4 regions of the Glutamicibacter sp. ZJUTW genome follow, and region 1 is predicted to be linked to each of the others. Evidence: riboswitches for the same ligand, from Rfam matches in the RefSeq annotation. Region 1 holds a riboswitch; each other region holds the start of a gene.

Region 1 (7,326 bases):
CACGGGATCGCGGTGGCCCTGCTTGGCGGTGCCGTCGAGGCGCACCACGAGGGGACCTTGGGCCGCGTGCGCTTGGGCGTGCGGGGCACGAGCCCTCAGGACCTGGTCCGGTTGCTGGACGGGTGGGGCCTGCAGGCCGACCCGGGCAGCCTGGCCCGCAACAATCGCGAACTGGTGGAGGCCAACGCATGAGAATCCCCTTTGAAAGCGCAGCGGTGGGCACCGACACTCCGTGGCAGCAATTGCCCGAGTTGATGCTGCCGGCCTACGGCCAGACCTGGGCCATGGTCGGAATCGTCATGGCCCTGGTCATCAGCCTCGGAGGACTGATGGGCATCGCGCTGTACAACACCGATCGACAGGGGCTCTTCCCGCGGGCGCGCCTGCATGCGGTGCTCAGCTGGATCGCCAACATGGGACGCTCCCTGCCGTTCCTGGTGCTGATGGCAGCGATCATCCCCTTCACCAAATGGGTCACCGGCACCACCATCGGCATTGCCGCGGCTGCCGTGCCCATGACCATTGCCGGCATCCCGTTCTTCGCCCGGCTGGTGCAGAACGCGCTGAACGACCTGCCGAGGCACAACCTGGCCGTAGGGCTGGTGACCGGCGGTTCGGCCGCGCAGATCATCGGCACCACCCAGATCCGCGAGGCGCTGCCGGCCCTGGCCTCGGCCATCACGCTGAACACCATCTCGATGATCGAGTACTCGGCCATCGCCGGGACCATCGGGGCCGGGGGCATCGGCTATCTCGCCGTGACCTACGGCTACCAGCGCTTCGACATGAATGTCATGCTGGCGACCATCGTGGTGCTGATCCTGACCGTGCAAATTGTCCAATTCCTCGGCGACCGCATCGCCCGCGCCCTGGCGCGTCCCTGAACACCATCGACGAACGAACGAGCGAGACCATGACTACATCGCACACCGGGCACGACCACGGCTTCACGCTGCGCAAGAACCGCAATGCCCTTCCCTGGACCATCGCCGCCCTCGCGGCCGTGGCCGCCCTCATCCTCGGCGTGCTGCTGGGCCAGCAGCGCTCCGCCCCTGCCGCCGCCTCGGCCGCCGGAAGCCAGACGAAGTTCACGGTCCACTTCGAACCGGCCATGGCCGGGGAGGAGAAGATCCTGGATTTCGTGGCGCGCCAGATCGCGCCTGACTACGGCATCGAAATCGAGAAGGTCGGGCTGCAGGATCCGATCCAGGCCAACCAGGCGGTGGCCAGCGGCCAATTCGATGCCACCATTTTCGAGCACCAGTGGTACATGGAGCAGTCCGCCGAGGCTGCCGGAGTCGAGCTGGAACCCACGGTGGAGCTCTTCCAGTGGGGTTTCGGGCTCTACTCGAACCATTACGACTCGGTCGAGGACATCCCGCGCGGCGCCTCGCTGCTGCTGCCCAACGACGTGGCCAACCAGGGCCAGGCGCTGTGGCTGCTGCAACGCGAGGGTCTGCTCGGCCTGGACCCGGACATCGAACCGCGCACCGCGAAGATCTCCGATGTGGTTGATAACCCCCGGGGCTTCGAGCTGAAGGAAGCCGACCTGCTGGCGATGCCGCGCATGCTCGACGACGTCGGCGTGGCGATCGGCTACGTCTCCCAGTTCGATGCGGGCAAGGTCGACCGCGACCAGGGGATCTTGTTCCCCGAGCCGCCCAAGACCTTTGCCTCCCGCCTGATCATGGGCGCGGAGTATGCCAAGAGCGCCGATGCGCAGAAGCTGGTGGAAGCATTTTCCGATCCGCGGCTGCAGGAGTACCTGGCCACGACCGAGGATCCGCTGGTCCAGGGAGTGCTCACCCCGGTCTCCGGTTCCTGACGGCAACCCCCATTGCGCCGCACGTTTCGGCGTGCGCGAAGCGGCCCGGCACCGACAGGAGCCGGGCCGCTTCGCGCTCCTGATGACGCATTGTCTCCGCCGAGGCCAGCAGCGTCAAGGATTTCCTGTCAAGGTGCTTAATCCTTGGACTTGTGACAGAGCATTACGCCCAATATTACGAACATCGGGCATTTCAGAATGCGTTGTGTGACTTCATGACCCCTGTCTTACGTAACGCTTGTCTGCTGAATTCACGGGTTGCAGACTTGAATTGTTCGGCCGGTACAGCCGCACACCCCATCCAGAGCGACCGAGAGACCTGGCTCGTTGAAGTCGCAGCAACCACCCGTAAACGGGAGCGGTGCTAAGGCCGGGACCGATGGAGATTGCTAATTTTCACGACAGTCTGCCGGGAGAAACTCGCCAAGAGTAGTCCCACGAATCATGGCAGAACGTACAGGGAATCTAGGCGTAATCCTCGGGTCACCAACCGAGAGGACATTTGAAATCATGCGTACAGCACATTTTGGACTGAAGACCACTGCGATTCTTGCCGTTCTGGGCTTATCGCTCACCGCGTGCGGCGGCAACGCCAATAAGACGGGCGCAGCGCAGGCGGTAGCCGATCCAGGGACGCCGGTTGAAGGTGGCACCTTCACCTTCGCTGAAGTCACCCCTATCAACAATTGGCAGACTCAGGCAGCACGCTTCTATGAGAAGGCGAATGTTCTGAACTCAGTGCTTGATCGCCTGACCTACTATGACGTGGAAGCCGGCAAACTGGTTGGCTGGATCGCCAGCGAGTTCGAAGCCAATGAGGACCAGACGGAGTTCACTTTCACCATTCGCGACGGTGTCACTTTCTCAGACGGCTCCAAGCTGGATGCTGAGGCTGTGAAGCTGAACCTGGACGCCCTTGGAAAGGGAATCAAGTCTGCCCAGATTGCGCCAAACGTTGATTTTGCCGCCTATAAGTCGGCAGAAGTCGTAGGGGGCAACAAGGTCAAGGTAACGCTCAAGCGACCAGATGCCAATTTCCTCAGGTCGACTTCCTCCGTAACTGCTGGTTTGGTGTCCCCGAAGACCCTTGAACTGGACAATGCCGCGCAGTCTTCGATCTCCAAGATAGTTGGTTCCGGCCCATTCGTCTTCGAATCGGAAAAGCCTGATGAAGAAGTCGTTTTCAGCAGCCGGGATGACTACGCCTGGGCGCCAGAAACTGCCCCGAACCAGGGCGATGCCTACCTGGATACCCTGGTTATCAAGTACCTTCCAGAGGTCGCTAGCCGTGCCGGCGCCGCCCAGTCCGGGCAGGTGGATCTCGTCCGAGGATTGCAGCCGGTAGACGAACAGGTGCTGGCCTCCAGCGGCGGCAAGGTTTATGCCGCCGAAGGGGTGGACCTGACCACCAACCACGCGGCCGTGCGCATTGGCTCGGGAAAGCTGGAAGACGTCAAAGTCCGCCAGGCACTGCAGGTTGCAATCGACCGCCAGGCCATCAAAGACACCGTTCTCTCGGATAGCTATGTCATTTCGGGATCGATCCTCAACCACAAGGCACCAGGGTTTGTAGACCTGTCAGCAGAATTGGCTTATAACCCGGAAAAGGCCAAGCAGTTATTGGACGAGGCCGGATGGAATCCGGGCACAGATGGCATTCGGGAGAAGGACGGGAAAAAGTTGGAAGTCACGGTTTCCACCTCCAATAACTCCGTAGTCATCAAGCCAGCGTTCGAACTGATTGAGCAGCAATGGCGCGAGATCGGCGTCCAGCTGATCAACCGCGCGGCGGACAATACTTTCCTGACCAACGCACTTGTCGACGACAAGGTGGAGTTCTTCGGAACTCGCCAGTTTGCGTACGGCGGACTGGGCCCGGTCTATGCACCTGCGAACAACAACCAGACCCTTCGCGCTGATCCTGAACTGAACAAGCTTTTCACCAAAGAGCAGTCGGCGACCACCGATGAGGAACACCTGAAGCTGGTCGAAGAAGAACAGCGTGCCCTGGTGCTGGACAAGGCCCTGACGCTGGTTCTTTGGGACGAAGTCCAGGTCTATGGCGCCAATAGCTCGGCGAACGTCGAGTTCACTTCCGGTACCGCGCCCATCTTCCAAGGTGCTTGGAAGAGCGAAGGCTAGGAACCAAATCCATGGGCACTTACATCGTAAAACGACTGGGACAGGCGCTTCTGGTCATCTGGCTTGCCTACACAGCGGTTTTCATTGCCGTGCAATCCTTGCCGAATGACCCGGTCACGATCTTCCTGAGCACTGACTCGGCGGCGGATCCGGCCACCATTGCCCAGATGAAGGCATACTACGGATACGACCAGCCGCTCTTCGTGCAGTACTTCTCGCAGTTGCTCGGGTTGCTTCGCGGGGATCTTGGATATTCGTTATCCAATGGTTCGGAAGTGGCAACGCGCATCGGGGAAGTCGCTGGATCAACCTTGATTCTGGCTGGCAGTGCATTCGTTCTTTCAGTGGTATTCGCCCTGATTATCGCGTCGGCTGCGAGCCTGGCCAGAGGCGGGAAGTTGCGCAAGGCGCTGCTGAACCTGCCACCTTTGATGGTTTCGATACCTGTTTTCTGGTTGGGTCTGCTGCTCTTGCAGCTGTTGGCCGTGCAGCTCGGCGTGATGTCGCTGTTCCCGGATGGATCGTTCATGTCGTTGGCGGTGCCAATCTTCGTGCTGGCCGTGCACCTGAGCGCTCCGATTGCCCAGGTCCTGATCAAGAGCGTGCAGGAAGTGAATAGGCAACCGTTTATTGAAGTTTTGCGCGCCAAAGGCGCAAGCGAAGCATGGATCTTCTACCGGCACACCTTGAAGAACGCGGCCCCGGCCGCGCTATCCATTGCCGGTATCACCATTGGTGCCTTGCTCGCTGGTTCCGTCATCACCGAGACCGTGTTTTCCCGCGCGGGATTAGGCCAGCTGATCTTGCAGTCAGTGACGGCGCAGGACATTCCACTGGTCCAGGGATTGGTGCTGCTGACCGCAGTCGTTTTCACCGCAGTCAACTTGCTCGTTGATCTCATCCACCCGCAGCTCGATCCACGCATCGTCACGTCAACAAGCGGCGCAACCCGCTCGCTTGTTGCGTAAGGAAAGTAGGACTAATGAGTCTCATAACCGAACACGTTGGATCGGTGGACACTGCTGACCAGCCGCTAGCTTCAACCAAGACTGCAACCAAAATAGGAAATCCAGCAGCACGCTGGTTTGCCGCTTGGTGGGTTCTCATTCCGCTGGCCGTATTTGTGGCGTGGGCTTTTCTTCCATCGCTCTTTACGGGCCACGACCCGATTACTGGTGTGCCGGCTGACAAGCTGCTAGCGCCATCCGCGGAACACCTGTTCGGAACCGACCATCTGGGGCGTGACATCTACAGCCGAGTTGTCTACGGAACGCGCCAGACCCTGCTGACCGCGGGCCTGGCGTGCTTGGTTGGAAGCGTTGTCGGCTCGATCCTCGGTCTGCTGGCGGGCACTGCTGGACGTTTCGCAGATACCGTGGCAATGCGATTTGTCGATATTGTCCTGGCAGTTCCGGCCTTCCTCATTGCGCTGATTCTGGTCACCGCGACTGAACCTGGACCGCTGTCCTTGGGCCTGGGTGTAGGCATCGCCTCGATCGCGGCATTCGCACGCCTCGTGCGCACAGAGGTGCTGAGGGTCCGCTCTCGAGATTTCGTGCAGGCAGCGTTAATGAGTGGCGGGAAGTACTTCACGGTGCTGCGTCGGCACATCATCCCGCATATCGTCGGTCCGGTGCTGTCCTTGCTAGCTGTGGATCTGGGTGCTGCAATTCTTGCGATCTCCGGTTTAGGGTTCCTCGGCTTCGGGTCGCCACCGCCAACCCCTGAATGGGGACTGCTGATTTCCGAAGGCCGCCAGTACCTTTCGGTGGCTTGGTGGCTGACGACATTGCCGGGATTGGTCATCGTGTCGGCGGTCATGCTGACAGCCGTACTGGGACGTGCCATCAACAAGGCATTCCGCTTCTAGCTCTACACTTCGATGAACGGACAAGACCATGAACGCAACCAGCAACGCTTCTTCTGCGGTGATCCGCATAGAGGACTTAACAGTCCAGTATGCCCAAGGCACCGTAGCTGCTGACAGCATCAACTTGGAAATTCCAGCGGGACAAATCGTTGCCATTGTCGGTGAATCCGGCTCGGGCAAATCAACGCTGACCAAGACCCTGATTGGCCTATTGCCACAGGGGACTGAGGTCCAGGGAAGCGTGCGTTTCGGCGGTACTGAAGTCACCAATCTTTCTTTGTCCGACTGGCGTGCCATTCGTGGTGCCGGAATCGGCTTAGTCCCGCAGGATCCGGGCGCCTCGCTGGATCCCGTGAAGACCATTGGCTCCCAGATCATCGAAGTATTCCGTTTGCATCCGTCACGCTCAGTTCCAAAGGCCCAGTGGCGCTCTAAGGCAATCGAACTGATGCAGAGCGTTGGCATCGACCGGGCGGAAAGCCGGCTGGATCAATTTCCGCACGAGCTTTCTGGCGGGCTGAAGCAACGTGTATTGATTGCCATCGCCTTCGCGTTGAATCCTCAACTGCTCATTGCGGATGAACCCACCAGCGCCTTGGACGTCACCGTCCAGCGCACAGTTTTGGAAGTTTTCGTTTCGCTGGCTCGGAAGAAGGGAACCACTGTACTCTTCGTAACTCACGATCTGGCTGTTGCGACTGACATCGCAGACCGGGTACTGGTCATGAATTCGGGGAGGCTCCTCGAAGATCGCAGCGTTCCGGCGCTGGTTGCACAGAGCACTGAACCGTACACCAAGGCACTGCTCGACCAGGCCTATGCGCATCAGGACCGGCAGCAACCTTCAACCTCAGACGACATCGCGATCACAGTGGAGGGACTCGGCAAGGTCTTCGGCAAAGGCCGCAACGAGCACCAGGTTCTTTCCGACGTCAGTTTCGAAGTGCAGCGAGGCACCACGTTCTCGCTGGTAGGCGAATCCGGTTCCGGAAAATCCACAACAGCAAAAATCATCATGGGAATGCATCCAGCCACCGAAGGATCGGTGCTGGTCAACGGCAGAGAAGTTGCCAACATCAGCGGCAAGCAGCGCTATGACCTGTGGAGGGACGCGCAACTGGTCTATCAGAACCCCGACTCTGCCCTGGACCCGCGACAGTCGATCGGCTCGATCATCGATGAACCAATGGTCAACTACCGTCTGGGTGATTCCGCTTGGCGTGCCCAGCGAGTCGCGCAGTTGATGGATCAGGTGAATCTGCCAGAACAGCTGGTCGGAAGACGCCCAGGAGAGCTTTCCGGGGGACAACGCCAACGCGTCGCCATTGCCCGGGCTCTGGCAAGCGGTGCCAAAATTCTCGTCCTCGATGAAGCATTGAGCGCACTTGATGTACTCACCCAGGAACAAATACTTGAGTTGCTCGACCAGTTGCAGCGCGAAGAACAACTGACCTACCTGTTCATTTCCCATGATCTGCATGTGGTGGAA
Region 2 (7,326 bases), 950 kb from region 1:
CGGTCTTGAGCAGATCCAGCTGGCGGTCGCCGAGCTTCAGCGAACGCATGCCGTGGCAGGAAGGGTGGTAGGTGATGGTCTGCGGGAAGTAGCTGCCCAGCTGCTCTGCCGCGTTGGTGATGCCCAGGACATCCACCAGCAACTGGCTCAGCTCATAGGTGCGCTTGCCGACGGCAACTGCGCGGTCCTTCAGCTCGGGCTTGCCCAAGCGCTCGGCCAGATAGGGGTGCTGGTGCTTGACCGAAGCGACGCAGGAACCCGAGGGGGCGACCGCGACGTCATAGTCTTCGGTGTCGAAGGCGTTGATGTGGTTTTCGACAACGGGCAGCGCTTCAGGCATATAGCCGGAATTCATATGCATTTGCCCACAGCAGGCTTGCGCCTTCGGGAAAATGACTTCATGGCCCAAGCGTTCCAGGATTTTCACGGTCGACTTGGCGGTTTCCGGATACATAGCATCCACAATGCACGTGGCAAAGAGAGCAATTCGCATAATAAATGACTCTTTCAAAGTGTGGTCAGACCATACTATTCCACACACTTCTTGATAGTCAAGACTTGTTGTGATGGCTCTCACCTTGTACTCTTGGTGGTCGGACCACATATGGTCAGACCATCTAGAGTAAGGACGCCCACACCGTGTTTACACCCACCACGGATCCAATTGCGGGGAGCATTGCTGTCTCAGCGCTCGTCGCGCTGATACCGCTTCTAGCCTTCTTCGTGCTCCTCGCGGTGATCAAGGTCAAGGCCCACTGGGCCGGCCTCGGCTCGCTCGCCGTTGCCATCATCGTTGCGATCTTCGGCTGGAACATGCCGGTTGGATTGGCACTGAACTCCGGACTGATGGGCATAGTCTTCGGCGCCTTCCCGATCGTCTGGATCGTTGTCATGGCGATCTTCCTCTACCAGGTCACCGTCAAGTCCGGCCGCTTCGAAGATCTCCGTCGTGTATTCGACGTCATCGGCGGCGGCGACGTGCGCATCCAGGCCGTGCTGATCGCCTTCTGCTTCGGCGGCCTGCTTGAAGCGCTGGCCGGATTCGGCGCACCGGTGGCGATTACCGCCACCATGCTGCTGGCACTGGGTCTGTCCCCGCTGCGCGCTGCCTGCGCCGTGCTGATCGCCAACACCGCCCCGGTAGCCTTCGGCGCCGTGGCCATTCCGATTACCACCGCCGGCGCGCTGACCGGCATCCCGGCTGCCGACATCGGCGCCATCGTTGGCCACCAGTCCCCGCTGCTGGCACTGTTTGTCCCATCGATCCTGGTGCTGATCCTCGATGGCTGGCGCGGCATGCGCCAGACCCTGCCGGCAACGCTGACCATCGGCATTTCCTTCGGTGTCGCGCAGTGGCTGTGCTCCACCTACTTCTCTTACGAGCTGACCGATATCGTCGCTTCGCTGATCGGCCTGGCCGCTGCAGTAATCCTGCTTCGCTTCTGGACTCCAAAGGGCGCCGACGAAGCACGCCAGCGCGTACTGACCGCTGAAGCCGCTGCGCTTCCGCACGAAGGCAACACCAAGCTGCACGCAGGCAACACCTGGATGGCTCTGTTCCCATACCTGCTGGTCATCGTCATCTTCGGCGTGGCCAAGCTGTGGAAGCTGGGCGTCGACATTCCTGCATGGCTGGCAAGCACCGACATCAAGTTCGGCTGGCCAGGCCTGGACGGCAAGATCCTGAACGCCGAAGGCGAAGCGGTCACCTCCACCATCTACAACTTCCAGTGGCTGTCCTCCCCGGGCACCCTGCTGCTGATCACCGGCCTGATCGTGGCCCTGGTCTACTCGAAGAACGACGGCAATGGCGTCTACAAGATGACCTTCGCCGAAGGCGCTGCCGAAATCGGCAAGACCATCTACAACATGCGCTTCGCGGCACTGACCATCCTGTCGGTCCTCGGCCTGGCCTACGTGATGAACCTGTCCGGCCAGACCATCACCATCGGCACCTGGCTGGCGGGAACCGGCGCGTTCTTCGCCTTCCTCTCGCCAATCCTGGGCTGGATCGGCACCGCAGTGACCGGCTCGGACACCTCGGCCAACGCGCTGTTCGCTAAGCTGCAGCAGACCGCTGGCGTCAATGCCGGCATCGATCCGAGCCTGCTGGTTGCCGCCAACACCTCCGGCGGCGTGGTCGGCAAGCTGATCTCCCCGCAGAACCTGGCCATCGCCGCCACCTCGGTGAAGATGGAAGGCCAGGAATCGGTGATCCTGAAGAAGGTCGCCGGTTGGTCCGTAGGCATGCTGCTGGTGCTGTGCTGCTTGGTTTACCTGCAGTCCACCCCGGTGCTGTCCTGGATGCTGCCATAGTCTTGACCGGCTAAAATAGATCCGATGTCAATGAACCCAGCTCCGCGTGCGTACCAGATCGTTCTCCAGGCAATTGAAGAAGATCTGCGCACAGAGAAGCTATCCGTAGGCGACCAGCTTCCCGGCGAGCGTGCGCTCGCGGAGCGGCATGGGATTTCGCGGGCTTCGGTCCGCGATGCCATCCGCATCCTTGATGTGATGGGCATTATCAAGACGTCTACCGGCTCCGGGCCCAACTCCGGAGCGGTGATCATCTCCAACCCTTCGGCCGGCATTTCGCAGGCCTTGCGGCTGCACTTGGCGGCCAAGGGCATCAACGTCCGCGAGATCGTCGAGTCGCGCATTCTGCTGGAAACCTGGGCCGCGCAAATGAATCCCCGCGACCCGGTCTACGCCCAGCAGGTGATCGACCGCACCGCGGTGCTGATCATGCGCATGGACGACCCGCAGCTTTCGCGCGAAGCTTTCCACCGCATTGACGCCGAGTTTCATGTGCTCCTTGCTTCCATGGCCGGCAATTCGGTGGTTGAATCCATGATGGAATCGCTGCGCAATTCGATCAGCGACTATGTCTCGGACTCGGTGCCCAGCGACGAGGCCTGGCAACCGGTGGTGCGCATGCTGCGCCGCCAGCACAAGGCCATCCACCACGCCTTTGCGACGAATCAGCGCGAACGGGCAGCCCAGCTGCTCGAAGAGCACATCAACTGGTTCTACTCGCAGACGCGGTAGGGATAAGCAAGATTTCAGCATGCGCATGGCGCCCCGGATAACGGTTCGGAAATTTTCCGATCCGGCCCCGGGGCGCCATTGCCGCATCTGCTAGCTGGCGATGCTCACCGCAGTGGTCACCGGTACCGGGTTGGCGAACAGATCCAGTACCGGGCAGTGGGCATCCACTGCCTGGCGCAGTTCTTCATAGCGTTCGGCCGATTCGGGGCCGGTGATCTGGATGTCCAGTTCCACCGACGAGAAGCCCGGGCGGATGGACTTGTCAATGCCAAAGAGGCCACGAACATCGAGGTGGCCGTTGGCCTGGATCTTCACCTCGTCCACCTGGATGCCGAGGTTTTGCGCGTACAAGCGGTAGACCACAACCTGGCAGGAGATCAGCGCGCCGAGCGCATATTCCACCGGGCTTGCCGCGGCATCATTGCCGCCCAGGGCAGCTGGTTCGTCGACCTGGAAAGTGTGCTTCCCGGAGACAATGTTGCTGGCTACCGAATCGAACCCCTCGCCCTCGACGGTAAAGGTCAATTTGGCGCTTTGCGGGGCCGCCGAGATGCGTTCGCCCCAGCCCTTGCCTGCTTCCTGCAGGCGCTGTGCGCGGTCTTCGGATACGGTCAGGGTAGATGCTGCATTAGACATGAGGAATTAATCCCCTTTCTGGCGCAAGGGGCGCCATCGCTTACGCACCTTGGCGTTCAAGATGCGTCGAATCTTCACCTGGGGCACCCCGCACAATGACGCAGGAGGGTTGCCGTCCACTCAGCCAGGGCTCAAAGAGCGGAACTCGTGATTCTGTGGTTCTTTTCTATCGGCTGACGTGCCAGCGCGTAAAGGGCAGGGGTAACTTTTCGTCATCGGGCAACTTGTCTGGCTGCTCGCTAAGATGGAATCGAGCTCTCGGGCACCCACTGCACGAACAATGAACGGCGAGTATGGAATTCCAGCTGACACTTTCTGCGGCCCAGACCTTGGTGACCGAATCCGAATACAACCTAGGCCAGTTCCTCTGCGATTCCGGAAAAGTGGAGATCGTCCACCGGGACATGAAGCCGGGATTTTCCCGCATTTCCGCAATGGTGCTGCGCGAATCGGTGATGGCCGAGCTGCAAATCAACCGCGGCAATATCAGCTTCACCAGCTTCTGCAGCAAGCATCCGGGCGTTCAATCCTGCGAGGATGTCGCCGCCTTGCTCATTGAAGTCACCACCGAAGAAGACCAGGGCTTCTTCGTCTCCGACTCCGGGGTGGACCCTTTCGCATGGAAACGCAACAGCAAGCCGCAGTGGGAACGAACCCTGGACCGTCTGCTTCCAGCAATTCCAGATGAGCAACTGGTTGACGAGGAACCGCTGGGATTGATCCTGAAAGTGGTCAGCGAACCCCGTTACGGAGGCGCGGACGCGCTGACCTTGCAGGCGCGGCCGGCCCGCCGGGGCACCAAGAGCCCTTGGGTCCAGACTGGAGTCAGCTGGCGCAACGTCGCCTTCGATGAGCGCTTCTCCAAGAAGCAGCGCCGAGCGGTCGTTGAACTGGACCGGCTGCGTGAACACGTAGAACAGAGCACCTACCGGCATTCGTGGGATCCCAAGGACTGGATCTCGCTGATGGATCTGCCTGGCCAGGACCTGCTGGATGCCTTCGAGGCTCTGCGCGACGCCGGAGTGCAGATCGTCAACGGCGGTTCCGCTGCCAAGCTCCCGGTGGAATTCAGCGAGATACCAGCCATGGCGCACGTGGATGTGCGCCGCACTGAACAGGGCCTGCGCATGGAAGGCAAGCTGCGCGGGCCGCGCGAAGAGCACCACCACCTCTTGCCGATCGGTACGCCACCGAGCCTGCTGGCCTACGCCTCCAGCCCCTTGCCGAAGGCCAAGGAACTCGGATTGGCGCAGTTCGCTGAACCTGTCACGAAGGAACTGGCGGCGTTCATCGAATCCGGTGCGCACATCATTCCGGATGGAGCCATCGAGCTTTTCGAGACCCAGCATCTGGACCGATTGCGCGTGATGGCGCCGCTGAAGAGCGAAGATGGCAGCTACCGCATCCCGGTTCCCGCGCGCCCCAGCCTCAAGCTGTCCTTGGAAAGCATCCAAGCCCCGCTGACCGTGCGCTATTCCTGGGAGTACTCATCTAAGGGGCCTCGCCAGCATGCCGTGGAAAAGGAAATTGCCGCTTCGGTGCAGGACAAGCTCGGCGAGCTGGGTTCGCTGGGGCAACTGACCTCATCAGGAATCTTCCCTCCGAAGAAATTCAGCACCTCTGAGTCCATCGACTTCCTGGTCCACGCACTTCCGCTGCTGGAAGAGCATCCCGATGTCATCATCGAGGAGCAGAACCGGCTGCCGAAGTACCGGATCAGCGATGCCCCGGCGACGGTCAGCGTCGAAGCGGGTGAAAGCACGGGGGACTGGTTCGACCTGTCCGTGGAAGTGCTCCTCGGCGAGATCAAAGTGCCGTTCGCGCTGCTGCTCGAAGCCCTGACCAAGCAAGATGAATACCTCATCCTCGATGACCTGACGGTGATCCCGATTGATGGTGCGGATTTTGCCCAGCTGCGCCAGCTGATCTCCGAAGCCGAGGAGCTGGGCACGGTGCAGGGCGATACGATTCGCATCCACAAGTTGAGCATCGACTGGTGGCAGGAACTGGTGGATCTGGGAATTATCGAAGCCCAGCACAACCAGTGGCTGCAGACCATGAAGGCATTGCAAAGCGGCGAAGAGATGAAGCCTGTTGAGCTCTCGGATACCTTCAATGCGCAGTTGCGCCCCTACCAGAGCCACGGCCTGTCCTGGCTGGACTTCTTGCGCACCCACGGCCTGGGCGGAGTCCTCGCCGACGACATGGGTCTGGGCAAAACCGTCCAGCTGCTGGCCTGCCTGGAACAGGCGCGCATTGAAGATCCCAGCCAGAAATTCCTGGTGCTTGCCCCTACCTCGGTGGTGGGCAACTGGATCAATGAGGCGCAGCGTTTCGCCCCGCAGATGAGCGTCACCGGCATCACCTCAACCGCAAAGAAAAGCGGCCAGGATATGGCTGCGCAGATCGGTGATGCGCAGCTGGTGGTGACCAGCTATACGATCTTCCGCTTGGCCTATGAGGATTTCGAGGCCGCTGGATTCAACGTGATGATCATGGACGAGGCCCAGCAGCTGAAGAACCACGCGTCCAAGGGCTACAAGCAGGCCCGGCAGCTGCCGGTGCCGTGCAAATTCGTGGTCACGGGCACGCCCATGGAGAACAACCTCATGGAACTGTGGGCGTTGGTCTCGCTGGCCGCACCTGGCCTGCTGGGTGGTGCGAAGTCCTTCAAGGACAACTACCAGAAGCCAATCGCCGACGGGGACCAAGAGCGGATGGAACGCTTGAAGAACCGTCTGCGACCATTCGTGCTGCGCCGCACCAAGGAACAGGTCGTTCCCGAGCTGCCGGCAAAGACTGAACAGGTCCTGGAAGTCGAGCTGGAGCCAGGGCACCGGAAAGCCTATGACCGACGCTTCCAGCGCGTGCGGCAAGAAGTGCTGGGCCTGGTTGGCGATATCGATTCGAATCGCTTCCAGATTCTCCAGTCGCTCACCTTGCTGCGCCAGCTGGCTTTGGATCCCTCGCTGGTGGGCGAAGGCAATGCGCCCAGCGCGAAGCTGGAAATGCTGCGCGAGCTCATGGGGGATGCGGTTTCCGAGGGACACAAGATCCTGGTCTTCAGCCAATTCACCAGCTTCCTGTCCAGGGCACGCGACGTCGCCGAGGAATTGGGCATTGAGCACGGTTACCTTGACGGCTCCACCAGTGGACCGCGGCGCAAGGAACTGATTGACGGTTTCAGCGAGGGGGATTTCCCGGTCTTCTTCATCTCGCTGAAGTCCGGAGGATTCGGCATCAACCTCACCTCAGCGGACTATTGCATCCTGCTTGACCCGTGGTGGAACCCCCAGGCCGAAGCACAGGCGATTGACCGTGCCCATCGCATCGGGCAGACCCGGCCCGTCTATGTGTATCGTTTGGTAGCCAAGGACACCATCGAATCCAAGGTGCTCGCGCTGCAGGCCAAGAAGACGCAGCTGTTCAACGATGTCTTGGGCGACACTGCCGAGGGGGCTCAGAGCGCCGCGCTTTCTGCCGATGATTTCTTGGCACTGATGGATTGATGCTTAAAAAGCTGAAGCCTTGGAAACTGTAGGGTTTCCAAAGGCTTCGGCTCCTCTAGCGGTTTAGAGAATTTCGTCAAAGCTGTGGTTGAGGCGGTGCAGGAGATCTCCGAAGTTCTTCAGTTCGGATGCT
Region 3 (7,326 bases), 370 kb from region 1:
GGCTGAACGCCGCGAGGAAGCCCAAGGTCACCAGCAATCCGGTGTAGTCGTGCTCCACCTTGTAGGCTTCGGGAACCATGGTGTCGGCGATCATCGTCAAGATGCCTCCGGCAGCGACGGCGGTGGCGAAAGCCAGCACCTCGCCGGGCATGGATTCCAGCAGCAGGGCTCCGAGGAAGGCCGCGATGCCGCAGGAAATGGCGATGGCGCCCCAGAGCAACGCGATTGAGGATCCCTTCTTCCCGGACGCTTTCATCTGGGCGGTGCTCGCCAGGCCCTCGGGGACATTGGAGATGAAAATGGCGATCAGCATTGCCGGATTAATGCTTGCGCTGGCAACAACGGTCAGTCCCAGGGCCACGGATTCTGGAATGCCGTCGATGAGCGCGCCGACCGCGAGCGCGGATCCGGACGAATCCTGCTCGCCTGCGCGCTGCGCCTGCCTCTTTCCGGTCCGCCAGTCCAGCAGCCGGTTCGCAACGAAATACAAGGCAGCGCCCACAATGACACCGCCCAGCGTCGCACCAAGGCCACCGGTGCCATAGGCTTCGAGCACCAGCTCGAAGGCCAGGGCGCTGATCAGGACCCCGGCGCCGAAGGCCATGATGGCGCTGACCCAGACCTTGGGGATCTTCAGCCACCAGGCAGCACCGGACCCCAGCAGCAGGGCGGACCCGGCCACGGTGCCCCAAAGCAAAGCCTGCAACGAAGCGAACATGGCACCCACTATAGCCAGCAATGAGCCGGGTTAGTAGGTGCCATATGAGTTCTGACTGGGACTAACCCTCGTTGGACATGTTATTGAAACGCGAATAGTGGCCCTGGAAGGCCACGGTGATGGTCTTGGTCGGACCTGCACGGTGCTTCGCGATGATCACGTCGGCCTCGCCCGGACGGTTTTCCTTGTCGTACACGTCGTCGCGGTGCAGCAGGATGACCATGTCGGCGTCCTGCTCGATCGAACCCGATTCACGCAGGTCCGAGACCATGGGCCGCTTGTCGGTGCGCTGCTCCGAACCACGGTTCAGCTGCGATAGCGCGATCAGCGGCACGTCGAGTTCCTTGGCGAGCAGCTTGAGGTTACGCGAGAACTCCGAGACTTCCTGCTGGCGCGATTCCACGCGCTTGCCCGAACTCATCAGCTGCAGGTAGTCGAGGATGATCATGCGCAGCTCGTTGCGCTGCTTGAGCCGGCGGCACTTGGCGCGGATTTCCATCATGGACATGTTCGGCGAATCGTCGATGAACAGCGGGGCTTCGTTGAGCCGGCCCATGGTCGTGGCGATCTTGGTCCACTGCGCATCTTCCACCGAGCCCTTGCGCAGGTCCTGCAGCTGGATAGACGCTTCGGCCGAGAGCAGGCGCATCGCAATTTCGTTGCGGCCCATTTCCAGGGAGAAGAACACGGTGGCCATGTTGTGCTTGATGGCAGCCGAACGGGCGAAGTCCAGCGCGAAGGTCGACTTGCCGACGGCGGGACGGGCAGCGATGATGATCATCTGGCCGCCCTTCAGGCCCTGGGTCAGCTCGTCGAATTCGTAGAAGCCGGTGGGCACACCGGTGATGCCGTCGCCCGCGTTGGCCGCGTTCTCGATCTCGTCGACCGTGTCTTCGATGATGTCCGAGAGGCGCACATAGTCCTCGCTGCTGCGGTTCTCGGCAACCTTGTACACCTCGGCCTGGGCTTCGTTGACGATTGCGTCGACCTCGCCATCCGGCGAGTAGCCCATCTGGACGATGCGCGTACCGGCGTCAACCAGCCGGCGCAGCACTGCGCGTTCGCGCACGATTTCTGCGTAGTACCCGGCATTCGCCGCAGTGGGAACCTGCTGGATGAGGTTGTGCAGGTAGGCAGCGCCACCCACGCGCGAGATTTCGCCGCGCTTGGTCAGCAAGTCGGCTACGGTGACCGCATCGGCTGGCTCGCCGCGGCCGTAGAGGTCAACGATTGCCTCGTAGATGGATTCGTGGGAGGGACGGTAGAAGTCGGTGCCGCGGATGGATTCAACGACGTCGGCAATCGCATCCTTGGAAAGCATCATGCCGCCGAGCACCGACATTTCGGCCTCGATATCCTGTGGCGGCTTACGCCCTGCGTCGGATTCCCGTCCTTCGTAAACCGGCTCAGCACTCATTGCAGACACTTCCATCCCCTATTGACCCGCTGGGAAAATTCTCCTTGCCCTCATGGCAACGCTTCATCATGTCAGTCGATACGGACATTTAGCTGTAAAGCGCCTGTGGATATTTCTCTCCCGAAGCCAACACTAGGGCTGTTATTAACAGGCGTAAACCTCATTATCCACAGAATATGTGGATAACACACCGCTACCTGTGGACTCCCCTGTTCACAGTCTGGGGAGAACCCTGTGGATTACCCCACTCTACACACCGGTAACACCGATTGACTAGGCTGTTTGCATTTTCACACTTGTGGAAAGAAAGTTAATTCATTGAAGGTCACGCCAACCACATCGAGGTTATCAACACCCACAACCGCCCAGTTTCCGGGGTTTTTGCTCCTTTGTTCACATTTCCCCACACTTCATCCACAGTTTTGTGGATAACACTGTGGATACTGTTAATTTTGCAAAACCCTTAGTCACCACGGATTAATGTTCGCTATCAAGGCTCCGAGCCCGAAGTAGTTCACAACCGACAAGAATTTCACCGCTCAGGGCCGTGGATAACTTGATGTCGCCGACGTGGCGTTGCGTGAATTTGAAGCCGTAACTGGGCTCTTGGCGCACTGCCGCCGATTTACCTCCGCAATCAGCTGCAGTGGAAGTGCAATTACACGTCGAACTTGCCCGCAGTGCATGGGCTGCATGTAGTCCAGGGTTGCGGCCGGTGCGCCCGGAGATCAAGAGGCATCGCGCCTAGTTTTCAGATTGGCGCAAGTATAAAGTGATTCTGCAGGCCTCGAAATCAAAAAAGCTTCGGCCAGATCAATACGTTGATCTGGCCGAAGCTTTGGAAGTTCAGAAGGGCTTAGACGAGCTCGGGAACCGGCAGTGAATGGAAGCGCGAATCGTGGAAGATCTGCGGTGAGTGCTTCGAGATGCGGTGCCCGTGGACTTCCATCAAGATCACCCAGTGATCCCCCGCTTCGACCTCGTTGTAAATCGAGGTTTCCAGCCACAGCGTGGACTCGTTAATGAACAGTGCGCCCTGCTCCGAGGAATAGGTGTCGATCCCGCGGAATCGGTCGCCGTTCTTCGACGCGATCTGAGCACACACTCCTTCATTGCGTTCGCTGAGCACCGAAACGCCGATGCGGCCAGCGTTGCGCAGTTTTGGCCACGTATTCGATGATTTCTGCACGGCGAACATCACCAGTGCTGGCTCGAGGGAAACACCCACGGTAAATGACGAAGCCACAATGCCGGTCTTCTCGCCATCCAGTTCTGCACAGAGGGCGGCTACGCCTGACGGATGCTGAGCGAAAACCTTGCGCAGGGTCAACGGGTCAAGTTCAAGATTCAATGACATGGCTCGATTCCTTCGGGTCTTGCCCACCGCGCAGTAGTCCGCACGCCGGAGCTTCTTGCTTCTCGAAGCCGCCAGAGTTGGAGTTCCGCGCCGTGTGCGGTACTTGTTCCAGCACGTTTTTGCGTGGAACCGAATCCTCACCTGGAGCACCCCACTACCGTTGAGAGGGTTGCCGATCAGCAAGCCAGGGCTTATAGCTGATGCTCTTGATTCTGCTTAAAACAATATGGGTGATTACGAAGCAGCGTCAAACAATTCACTTCTTAAATCGAAATACTCCGGTATTCATTCGGTGAACTGCGGTCATTTCTGGTCGCAATCGTTCATTTGTTCGCCACACATCATGTCCTGTTCGCCTTAATGCTGAGGAACCGGCTTGCAACGGAATCCCTGCCCGGTTCGGCCCCCAGTACCTGTTCTGCCGGTTGGCAACGAGCCTCGGCCCGCCCGGACCAATCACGGTCCAGGAGGGCCGGGAAACCCCAGGTACTTCCGCGCTTCAGAGCCGGTGGAAGCTTTCGGCGAGTGCGTACACCGGGGTGCCCAGCCCCTCGTAGCGGGCCTTGAGCTGCAGCCCGAGGTACTTGGAGTAGTGGCGCGACTGGTGCAGGTTGCCGCCGTGGAACCACAGGTTCTTGACCCTGGTCGGCTTCCACATGTTGCGCAGCTCCCCCTCCCACGGTCCGGGATCCTTGGTGGTGCCCGACCCCAGTCCCCAGCACTTGCCCACCTCGTCGGCGACCTCCTGGGATATCAGCTGCGCGGCCCAGCCATTCATGGAGCCGTAACCGGTCGCGTAGACCACCGCATCGGCGGGCAGCTCGGTGCCGTCGGCCAGTACCACGGAATGCTCGGTCAGGTGCGAGACTTCTCCCTTGGCCAGGGCGATGGAACCATCGGCCACCAGCTCCGAGGCGCCGATGTTGATGTAGTAGCCCGAACCGCGGCGCAGGTACTTCAGGAACAGGCCCGAGTCGTCGTCCCCGAAGTCCAGATCGAACCCGGCATCGGTCAGCGACTGGTAGAACTGAGCGTCATCCTCGCGGATCTGGGCGAAGGCCGGCTTGTGGAACTCGGGCAGAACCTTGTACGGGATCGAGGCGAAGATCAAGTCCGCGGTATTGTGGTCGATCCCGTTGGCCAGCGCCTCCTCCGAGTACAGCGGGCCGAGCACGGTCTTCATCAGCGATTCGGAACGCACGATATGGGTGCTGGAGCGCTGCACCATGACCGGCTTCGCTCTGTTGTTCACCAGGTCGGCGCAGATGTCGTGGGCTGAATTGTTCGACCCGATCACCACCACGTTCTTGCCCCGGTAGGCCTCTCCGCCAGGATGGGTCGAAGAGTGGTTCTGCTCGCCGGCGAAGATGTCCTGCCCCGGGTACTGCGGCAGGTTCGGGATGCCTGACATGCCGGTGGCCAGGACCAGATGGGCGGGGCGCAGGGTCAGCGGCTGGCCGTCGCGGATGACGTCGACGATCCAGCCCTCGCCTTCGGAGTCCTTGCGTGCGCCCACCGCCTCAGTCAGGGACCAGTAGTCCAGCTCCATGAGCTTTGTGTAGCACTCCAGCCAGTCCCCCATCTTGTCCTTCGGGGTGAACACCGGCCAGTGGTCGGGGAACTCGATATACGGCATGTGGTCGTACCAGACCGGGTCGTGCAGGGCCAGGGAGTGGTAGCGCGAACGCCACTGGTCGCCGGGCTTGGGATGCTTGTCGATGATCAGCGCGGGCACGCCCATGCGCTTCAGCCGCGCACCCAGGCCGATGCCGCCCTGGCCGCCGCCGATGACCAGGACATAGGGCTGCTCAGTGATTCCCAAGGATTCCTGGGCCTTCTTCCGCCGGTCCAGCCAGTTCTCCGAGACCATGTCCGCCCCGTGGTCCGCCCCCAATTCGCGGCGCGCCCCGGAAGGCTCGGGGAAGTCGCGCAGTCCTTGCGCGGTGGACAGCATTGTCCAGCCCAACCCGTCGCGCAACCGGAACAGGCCCTTGCCCTGCACCGCATCGTTCTCGAAGGTGAACCAGGCCTCGATGACGCCCTCGGCTTCCGTGGCGCTGGTCACCTGCAGGTTGCGCGGCCAGGCCCCGGCATCGATGCCCAGCAGCATGGACTGGATGCCGTCGCGCCCCTCCGCGGTATGCAGGTTCCAAGTCAGCGAGGTCAGGTCGCGCCAGTAGGATTCCTCGCCGAACATTTGCACTGCGGCGGCGGAATCACTGGCCGACAACGCCTGCTGCAGCTTCGCCAGCCATGATCGTGCCTGGGTTTCCGGGGAGTTCTCGGCCATCGTCATCACTTCATTTCTTTCTGGAACCGTCTAATTGGTGCGTCAGGTGCCCTGCCGCGTGGAATCCAGATTATGACGTGGATCACAAGAAGAAAGGGTTGCAAAAGGTTGCGCGATGTCAGCAGGAGAAGACCACCGGCACGGTCAGCCGGTATGGGCGCGCGGCGATGATTCCGCCGAGCTTGGCACGCAGCCGTGACACCTCGGCGCGCACCGTCACCGCACTCACGGGCCTAGGCCACAGCTCAGCGAGCCCGTCCGCATCGACACCCTGGTGCCGACGGGCTAGAAGCTCCAGGATCTGCCAATGCCGCCACCCCAGTGGCACTTCGGTGCGTTCCGAGCCCACGCTGATCACCACCTTAGGCACCGGGCCGGAGCACAGTTCCAGCACTACCCGCTCCGCAACGGGACGCAGTAACCATCCCCCGGGGACCGGTGCGGCGTGCATGGCGCCCAGACCGCGTACCCAGACGTTGCCCTCCTGCAGCCCCCCAGGCACAGGGAGGCGTGCCGGGCAGTCGAATCCTCGGCTGGCGGCCACGGCAAGATGCCCATCCACCAGCACGTAGCGTCCGCCCGGGCCATCCACGGCACTGCGCAGCTCGTCCAGCTCCAGCTGGTGCAGCCGCAGTAGCTCACCCTCGGCCTCCCGCGCGGTCGCGGAAACCAGCGCGAGGGTGTGCGGATGCGCGGTACGGAAGGACCCAGCCAGAGTCACCGTGGCCGCCAAGGCGCCGGTGGCCGGGTTGACGATCGGCGCCGAGGTGCACACCCAGGCATGCTGCTCCTCGCGGGCATGCTCCGGGCCGAAGACCTGAATGGGAATCCGGTCGACCATAACCGTGCCGATGCCATTGGTTCCCACATCCGCCTCCCGCCAGCGCGCTCCAGGAATGAAGCCGATACCGTCACTTTGCCGGCGCACGGCGCGCGGGCCGCGCACCGAGAGGATGTAGCCTTCCTCGTCGGTGATGACCAGCTGGTTTTCTGCCTGCCCTGCCAGGGGCAGGAGCCGGTCGCCCAGCAGTTGGCCGAGAATCGACATTTCCTGGTTGCCCCGCCGGCGAGCAGCCAGCTCTTCCTCCGGCAGCAACCTGGATTCTCCACCGCGGCCCGGAGCCCGCTTCCAGGAGCGCGCAATGACCGGACGCACCTCGCTCCGGATGCGCGCGCCCTCGGACCAGGCGCGATGCAAGGGCAGCAATTGCCGGGCGTAACCCAGTGGATCCACACCGGCGCCGAGCGCAGCTTGCAGGCTCTGGGCAGCAGGAGTGCGGACAGGTGTCATGCTTAGAGAATGGCATGCATCCTGGTCTAGGGGAAGACTTGCAGTCCTTTCCTGCATGCCAGCGCCACTGCTGTGCACTCGGCGCTGCAATGCATCCATTCAACGAAATGAAACTTCGTTTCGTAGATAGAACTGCAGTTTCATGCCACGATATGAATCAGTGTGATCCACTCCATATTCCGAGCCGGCGAACCCGGCTGCAGCGGAACAGTAACAGAGAACAAAGGACGTCACCCCATGGTCATGACCCGTG
Region 4 (7,326 bases), 530 kb from region 1:
AGAATTGGGTCAGCAAACCGGTAGGCGAGGTCATCATGCCCCAGCTGATCGCGAAGAAAAGCGTCGGTATGGCAAAAATGGTGACCATGACGGGGGTGATGGCCTTGCCGGCAGGAGTCTTGGTCCGCATGGAAATCCAAGCAAAGATGAATCCGCCAATGATGCCAATGGACTGCACCGCAACGGCATAGATGACCGAGGCCCACAGGGTCTCCCATGTCGCGGGATCACCGTAGGCATCGACGATGCCGGCGAGGCCGAACGAGCCTTCGGTGCCCGGTTGTCCGCTGCGGAAAGTGCCGTAAATGAGCATTGCCAGCGGATAACCGAAGAAAGCGCAGATAAACAAGAGAAAGAGGGCTAGCAATGCCCCGGACGACCTGATTTTTCTCACAACTTCTACTCCCCATGTCTTCTATCCGGGCAAGCGCAACAAATATCCGAGATGCTGTTTGGCCGAAAGCTTATAAACATATTGCGTGTGATCTAATGCACTGTCAAGCAATAAATGTATTTTCTGATTTGGAAAATTTTCTAGCTTTACCGCGGCGCATCGGTTCCCGCTGCTGGTGATGGCGATCACATGTCTGTGACTGCGGGTGGTTTATTGATGATGCTTCGAGTAACTGTTGCTGTCAGCCCGGAACCTTGATTGCTTGTGTGCGCTTATGTTTCATGTTGGTGCACTCCCGAGCCGATAGGATGAGCTCATGAGCGAAAAGGAGCAACCGCGGCTGGCCAGCGCATTGGCGCAGAAAGTTGTCGACACGATTGCTCCGACCATCAACCGCAACGTGAACATCATGAATGCTCACGGGGTCATCATCGCTTCGACCGATGCCGCGCGAATCGGCACCCACCACGACGGCAGCGCCGAGGCAATCAGTCGCAACGCCATCATCCGGGTCAGCCAGGCTGACGGTTCCGCGGGAACCCTGCCAGGGGTCAATGTCCCTCTGACCCTGAACGGCCAGCTGTGCGGAGTTGTCGGCGTGACCGGTGCTCCGCATGAGGTGGAGCCGCTGGCCGGCCTGATTGCCTTGACGGTGCAATTGCTCTTCGCCCAGGACTACGAGCACTCGCGCAGTGCGCGCCGCGAGACCGAGGCCCGAGACATCATTTCTGCGCTGATCGCAGGCCGCGTGGCCCCCGAAGTCATCGACCGCTCGCTGGCTGCCCATGGCTTGCGCGGGCCGAAGTGCATCGAAGCATGGCTCCCGCGAAGCGTCGAGGATCCGTTGCTCGAAGAACCCGCCAAGGAGCACCACCGCACGTCTTGGATCAGCCTGTCCGGTGCGTACTGGAGGCTGCGCGCAGCCCACGAGACTGCTTTCGCTGAAGAGCTCTTGAACGAGGAACGTTTCCTTGTGTCCATGCCGGTGGAAACTGCGGAGGAGCTCATGGCCGAAACCGAAGCGCTGCGCGTGCTGCTGGGGTACCCGTCGCTCGTGCCCCGCCATGCCCAGCGCGGAATGTGGAGCCGGGAAATTGCGGTGGCTATCGCCCGCACCCCAGCGCGCAGCCTGGAATATGCTGCTGCTCCGGCGCAACAGCTCAACGGGGAACAAGCCAAAACCCTCTTGGTGGTTTCGACGGCTGCATCGATGAGCCAAGCCGCCTCGGATCTGCATATTCACCGCAACACCTTGGTGCAACGGCTTGAGCGGATCAGCCAGATCACCGGTGTGGACATTCGGCAGTCCAGCGAGTCACTGAAACTCCAGCATGCGATTTACGCGAGAGAGGCCTTGGGGCAGCTGCATATTTTCTAGGACCCGGGAACTGGGTTGCGGTGACAGTTGTGGCAGTAGCCGGATATTTGCACACATTGACCCAAATCGAAAGTGGGCAAATATGGTCGTGTGCCCATAGGTAATCGGTGCGGGTTTTTCTAGTATTGGCAGGATGATCGATCTTTGCGCCCGAATTCCGTGGCGGCACGGAGGCATCTAGTCCAACAGCCAAGGCTTTGAGCAGCTTTGCCGACGGGGCGGATCCACCGGTTGTGCCATCGTGGGCCAGGCGCAGAGCACTACCGTTATTGGCAAAGGAGCCAACCCGCCGTGTATGAACTGCTTGTTCTGCTGATCCTTGTCGTGGCCATCGTGATGGTCACGGCACGCTTGAAGATCAGCCCATTCCTCGCCCTCATTGGCGCCGCCATCTTGGCCGCTTTCGCCTACCGGATTCCGTTGGCCGATGTGGCCTCGACGGTCACCACGGCCTTCGGCAGTACCATGGGCAACATCGGTCTGGTGATCCTGTTCGGAACAATGATTGGCGTCATCCTGGAGAAATCCGGCGCCGCGATCTCCATGGCAGATGCGCTGATCAAGGTGCTGGGCACGCGGTTCCCCAACCTGACGCTCTCAATCATCGGCTACATCGTTTCCATTCCCGTCTTCTGCGACTCCGGGTACGTGGTGCTCAACTCGCTGCGCAAAGCCATCACCCTGCGCACCGGAGTTTCCGCGCTGGCGACATCCATCGCATTGATGACCGGCCTGTACGCAACCCACACCATGGTGCCTCCGACTCCGGGACCGCTGGCCGCAGCCGAGAGCATCGGCGTTGCCGACAACCTGGGCCTGATCATCGCAGTCGGCTTGCCAGTTGCCGCCATCTCGGCGCTGGCCGGCTTGGCCTACGCCAGCCGTTTCAACAAGTCCAAGTGGACTCCGCTGCCCAGTGAAGGCGAAGACGACCTCTCCGAACTCGACTACGAGCAGCTGCGCGCAAGCTTCGGCAAATTGCCCCACCCGGCGTTGGCCTTCATGCCGATCCTGGTTCCGCTCGTGCTGATCTGCGCCGCCTCCATTGCGAAGCTGCCTTCGCTCCCGTTCGGCGAGGGCATCGCCCTGGAAATCCTTTCTTTCATCGGTACTCCGGTGATCGCGCTGATTTTCGGCTTGATCTCCTCGGCCTTCCTGCTCAGCGGCGACAGCAAGCTGTCGGTCTTCAACGAGCAGATGCATGAAGCCGTGCGCACCGCTGCCCCGATCTTGCTGATCACCGGCGCCGGTGCCGGTTTCGGCGCGGTGCTGGCGGCCTCGGATCTGACCACAATTCTTTCGGATTCGCTCAGCGGCCTGGGCTTGGGCCTGGCGGTGCCGTTCCTGATCGCCGCTGCGCTGAAGTCCGCGCAGGGTTCCTCCACCGTGTCCATGGTGACCACCTCCGCGCTGGTCGCGCCGATGCTCGGCTCCTTGGGCCTGGGCTCGGAACTGGGCATGGTGCTCACGGTACTGGCCGTCGGTGCCGGTGCGATGGTTGTCTCGCACGCCAACGACTCGTACTTCTGGGTTGTTTCGCAGCTCAGCCGCATTCCGGTGATTACCGCATACAAGACCTTGAGCGTGGCGACCGCCATTCAGGGTACCGCCGCCTTCCTGACGGTATTGCTCCTGGGAGCCGTGCTGCTGTAGCAGGACGCTGGCCCAGCAAGCAATGGATCGCACCATCTGCCGATGGCGCGATCCGTTGCTTTAAGGATGTGTCTGAAAGCGGTAGCCGAAGAGCGACGTCCTGCCCGCTAGATGCCTCGCGCGGCCTGGTTCGCTTTGGCAGCCGAGACCATCAGCAACACGATAATGGCCAGATAACCTGCGCCGGTCGTGGCGAAGGCGAAACCGAACTGGCCCAGCACGCAGAGGATCGCTGCACCGGACAACATGGCCCAGCCGGCCCAGGAAGCCGCGGCCACCAGCGGCGCAGCCCGCCGATGCCCTGCCAACCAGGCCTCGTTGCTGGCCAAGGTGTGGCGCGTCCTGATGCCGATGGCCGCATTGCGCGCGAGCTTTCCATCCCGGGCCATGGGTGCGAGGAGCGCTGCCACCAAAGTGATGGCCAGCAACCCGAACATGAAGGAGATGACGCTTGCTGGATCCACGTTCCACCTATCCTGCCTATTCGCCGTGAACAGCCATCCTATTCGGAAGCTGCGCAGTTCCCGAGTTCAAATTTCGTCATGCAAGTGTCATATGAAGGCCGCGCAGCCATCGATCAGGCAAGCAGGTGGCTCGAAGATGACGTATTTTGTCCTGCCGTTCCCTCGCATGACAGTGCCCTTCCGTGACTGCTGCCGGCAGTGGTTGACTCGGAGCACAACCCATCCAGAGCGGCTGAGAGACCTGGCTCCGCGACGCCGCAGCAAGCCTGCATCCCGCAGGTAGTGCTAACGCCAGGATCGATGGAATCGCAGGGACCCTGCGTCCTTCGGAACCTGCAACGCAAGGGAGAAGAAGATGACAGTGCAAGATACCGTACAAGACACCGGACTACGCCGAGTTCCCTACTATGGGAACGCCAGCGAAACCGAGCTGGAGCAGTGGCGCGAAGTTGCCCAGCAGGTGGCAGGCACGCTCGCACAAGACGCCCTGGAACGCGACCGCAAGAACCAGCAGCCATTCGCCGAGGTGCAGCTGCTGCGCGAAGCCGGCTTGCTGAACCTTTTGGTGCCTGCAGAATTCGGCGGAGCAGGAGCCCACTGGGAAACGGCATTCGACGTGGTCCGCATCCTGGCGGCGGCCGATGGATCCATCGCGCAGCTGCTGGCCTACCACTACATCAACCAGTCGGGCATTGCCTTCTATGCTCCGGCGGGGGCGCAAGGCAAGTGGTGGCAACGCACCGTGGAAGGCGGGTGGCTCTGGGGCGATTCGGTGAATCCGGTTGACCCGGATCTGACGCTGAGCGTCGAAGGGGATGGGTACCGGCTGAACGGGGCCAAGCGGTTCTCCACTGGTTCCGGTGTTGGCGAGGTCATCGTCATCAACGCGCTGGTCCAGGGCGGGGAATACGACGGGCAGATTCTCGCCTTCGTGCTGCCCCGCGACATCGAAGGACTGGAAATCGTTGACGACTGGGACTACCTGGGCCAGCGGCTCAGCGCATCCAACTCGCTGAAGTACCACAACGTCAGGCTTGAAGCCGAGGACTTGCTCGGATTCGTCACCGACGAACCGGTGTCCACCTTGCTCACCCCGGGCATCCAGCTGGCTTTCGCCAATTTCTACCTGGGCATTGCCGAAGGAGCGCTGGAGCGTGGCAAGCAGATCCTGCTGGGCCGCAAGAACGCCTGGCTGTTCTCGCAGGCCGACACCTACGCCCAGGATCCGATTTTCCAGCGGATCGTCGGGGAGCTCAAGGCCCGCACCGCCGCGGTGGCGGCGCTGACCGAGAAGCTCGGCCGGAAATTCGATGCCTTGCTGTCGAAGGCCGGAGACGTCACCCAGCCCGAGCGGGCCGCGCTGGCAGTGGAAATTGCCGAAGCCAAGGTGGTTTCCACCGAGGTGGGCGTCGAGGTGGCGAACCGGATCTTCGAGGTGACCGGATCATCCTCGACCGCGAGCTCGGTGGGCCTGGACCTGTATTGGCGCAATGTGCGCACCCACTCGCTGCATGACCCGGTGGACTACAAGAAGATCGAGGTCGGCGCGTACTTCCTGCGCGGAGAATCCCAGCCGCTCTCGCTCTACACCTAGAAATTCCCACGGATTGGACTGAACGATGACTGTACTTGCAACTGGCACTCGGCTTGCAGGGCTCAAAGCCCGTTTTGCCCCGCTCTTCGCGGACATCGCGCAGGGAGCTGCCGAACGCGACCGCACCGGCGAACTGCCCTACCAGGCAGTCGCGGACCTGGCTGCCGCCGGCTTCGGCGCAATCCGGGTTCCGGAATCGCACGGCGGGGCCGGGGCGACCCTGCCTGAGCTCTTCGAGCTGTTCGTGGATCTTGCGGCCGCTGATTCCAATATCGCCCAGGCGCTGCGCGCGCACTTCGCCTTCGTCGAGGATCGGCTGGTGGCAGAGCCGGGTCCGGGTCGTGACAAGTGGCTGGCCCGCTTCGCCGCCGGGGAACTGGTGGGCAACTCGTGGACCGAGGTTGGAACCGTGAAGGTCGGCGACGTGATCACCAAGGTCACCCCGGACGGCGAGGGAGGGTTCAAGATCAATGGAACCAAGTACTATTCCACCGGCTCAATTTTCGCTGACTGGCTGGACACCTATGCAGAGCGCACCGACACCGGAAAACGCGTGATCGCCGCGGTCAACCGCCACCAGCCCGGTGTCGAGCTGGCCGATGACTGGGATGGCTTCGGCCAGCGCACCACGGGTACCGGAACCTCCACGTTCACCGATGCGGTGGTGGCCGAGGAAGACCTGATCGACTTCGACACCCGTTTCAAGTACCAGACCGCGTTCTACCAGCAGGTGCTGCTGGCGGTCCTGGCCGGCTCCGCCAAAGCGGCAGAGCGGGACTTCGCCGCCGAACTGAAAGCGCGCAAGCGGACCTTCAGCCATGCCGCAGCCAATGTGGCGGCCGAAGACCCGCAGCTGCTGCAGGTGATCGGCGAGGTCTCTGCTGCATCCTTCGCCGCCGCGGCAACGGTTCAACGCGTTTCGGCGGCGTTGCAGGGAGCCTACGAAACAGCGCTGGCGCTGCACACCGGCCAGGCGAGCGCAGAAGAGGACGAAGCGGCCAATGATGCGGCCGAGTTGGCCAGCGCGCAGGCGCAGGTGGTGCTCACCCCGCTGGTGCTCAATGCCATCACACATGCCTTCGATGCGCTGGCTGCCAGCGCGACGAGCGTGAGCAAGAACCTTGATCGGCACTGGCGCAATGCCCGAACCGCGGGCAACCACAACCCTTGGGTCTTCAAGGCGCGGTTGATTGGCGACCTGGCGGTCAACGGCACCGAGCTTCCACGCGTGTGGGCGATCGGCGCCTCGAAGTAGCTTCCATTTCCGTAGCAGGCCCAGCATTCTTTGCCGATGCTGGGCCTGTTGTTTTGCGCCTGCAGAATCGCCCGCTGGCTAGACTGTGTGGGTGATAAATTACACCCTGCGCCAGCTGCAGTACTTCGTCGCCGTCGCGGAACTCGGCTCCATTTCCGCGGCGGCGAAGCAGTGCCATATTTCCCAGGCCGCCATGTCGCAGTCGATGGACGAGCTGGAGCGCGCCGTCGGCTCCCAGCTGCTGGTGCGCCGCCGGGCGCGCGGGGTGGTGCTCACCGCTGTCGGCACCGACTTCCTGCTGGATTCGCGGGCGCTGGTGCGCCATGCCGAAGAGGTGCAGGACCTGATTGTCGAACGCCAGACCAAGCTCTCGGGCCCGCTGGTGATCGGCTGCTATTCCTCGCTGGCAGCGTTCTGGATCCCGGTGATCTGCGAACGCTTCACCAATGTCCACCCGGACCTGCAGGTGACCTTGGTGGAAGGCGATGGCGCCGAGCTGCAAGAACGCATGCTCAAGGGCCACCTGGATGCGGTGCTCACCCATACCCGCCACCTGCTGCCGCAGGTTTCCTGGCGCCGGGTGATGTC

The links. A riboswitch is a leader RNA that binds a small molecule or an ion and turns the genes downstream of it on or off. The one in region 1 is predicted to bind S-adenosylmethionine.
Region 2: linked by a shared signal. The riboswitch ahead of F0M17_RS13835 (OsmC family protein) and the one ahead of F0M17_RS01320 (ABC transporter substrate-binding protein) in region 1 are both predicted to bind S-adenosylmethionine.
Region 3: linked by a shared signal. The riboswitch ahead of F0M17_RS16525 (flavin reductase family protein) and the one ahead of F0M17_RS01320 (ABC transporter substrate-binding protein) in region 1 are both predicted to bind S-adenosylmethionine.
Region 4: linked by a shared signal. The riboswitch ahead of F0M17_RS15780 (acyl-CoA dehydrogenase family protein) and the one ahead of F0M17_RS01320 (ABC transporter substrate-binding protein) in region 1 are both predicted to bind S-adenosylmethionine.

Annotation. Positions count from the first base shown of each region.
Region 1 covers NZ_CP043624.1:270,682-278,007, forward strand. Annotated here, with positions in the region: gene F0M17_RS01305 (methionine ABC transporter ATP-binding protein) at 1-192, shown strand, start outside; gene F0M17_RS01310 (methionine ABC transporter permease) at 189-884, shown strand; gene F0M17_RS01315 (MetQ/NlpA family ABC transporter substrate-binding protein) at 914-1,825, shown strand; SAM riboswitch class I at 2,120-2,211, shown strand; gene F0M17_RS01320 (ABC transporter substrate-binding protein) at 2,336-3,967, shown strand; gene F0M17_RS01325 (ABC transporter permease) at 3,979-4,935, shown strand; gene F0M17_RS01330 (ABC transporter permease) at 4,950-5,837, shown strand; gene F0M17_RS01335 (ABC transporter ATP-binding protein) at 5,866-7,326, shown strand, end outside.
Region 2 covers NZ_CP043624.1:2,939,440-2,946,765, reverse strand. Annotated here, with positions in the region: gene F0M17_RS13850 ((Fe-S)-binding protein) at 1-493, opposite strand, end outside; gene F0M17_RS13845 (L-lactate permease) at 640-2,316, shown strand; gene F0M17_RS13840 (FadR/GntR family transcriptional regulator) at 2,341-3,048, shown strand; gene F0M17_RS13835 (OsmC family protein) at 3,139-3,684, opposite strand; SAM riboswitch class IV at 3,716-3,837, opposite strand; gene F0M17_RS13830 (DEAD/DEAH box helicase) at 3,978-7,193, shown strand; gene F0M17_RS13825 (MarR family winged helix-turn-helix transcriptional regulator) at 7,257-7,326, opposite strand, start outside.
Region 3 covers NZ_CP043624.1:3,522,436-3,529,761, forward strand. Annotated here, with positions in the region: gene F0M17_RS16515 (ZIP family metal transporter) at 1-718, opposite strand, end outside; gene dnaB (replicative DNA helicase) at 780-2,135, opposite strand; gene F0M17_RS16525 (flavin reductase family protein) at 2,992-3,492, opposite strand; SAM riboswitch class IV at 3,587-3,704, opposite strand; gene F0M17_RS16530 (NAD(P)-binding domain-containing protein) at 3,992-5,788, opposite strand; gene F0M17_RS16535 (helix-turn-helix domain-containing protein) at 5,901-7,073, opposite strand; gene F0M17_RS16540 (AMP-binding protein) at 7,311-7,326, shown strand, end outside.
Region 4 covers NZ_CP043624.1:3,358,272-3,365,597, reverse strand. Annotated here, with positions in the region: gene F0M17_RS15800 (iron ABC transporter permease) at 1-313, opposite strand, end outside; gene F0M17_RS15795 (sugar diacid recognition domain-containing protein) at 711-1,772, shown strand; gene F0M17_RS15790 (GntP family permease) at 2,064-3,425, shown strand; gene F0M17_RS15785 (SdpI family protein) at 3,533-3,889, opposite strand; SAM riboswitch class I at 4,106-4,196, shown strand; gene F0M17_RS15780 (acyl-CoA dehydrogenase family protein) at 4,251-5,483, shown strand; gene F0M17_RS15775 (acyl-CoA dehydrogenase family protein) at 5,509-6,738, shown strand; gene F0M17_RS15770 (LysR family transcriptional regulator) at 6,830-7,326, shown strand, end outside.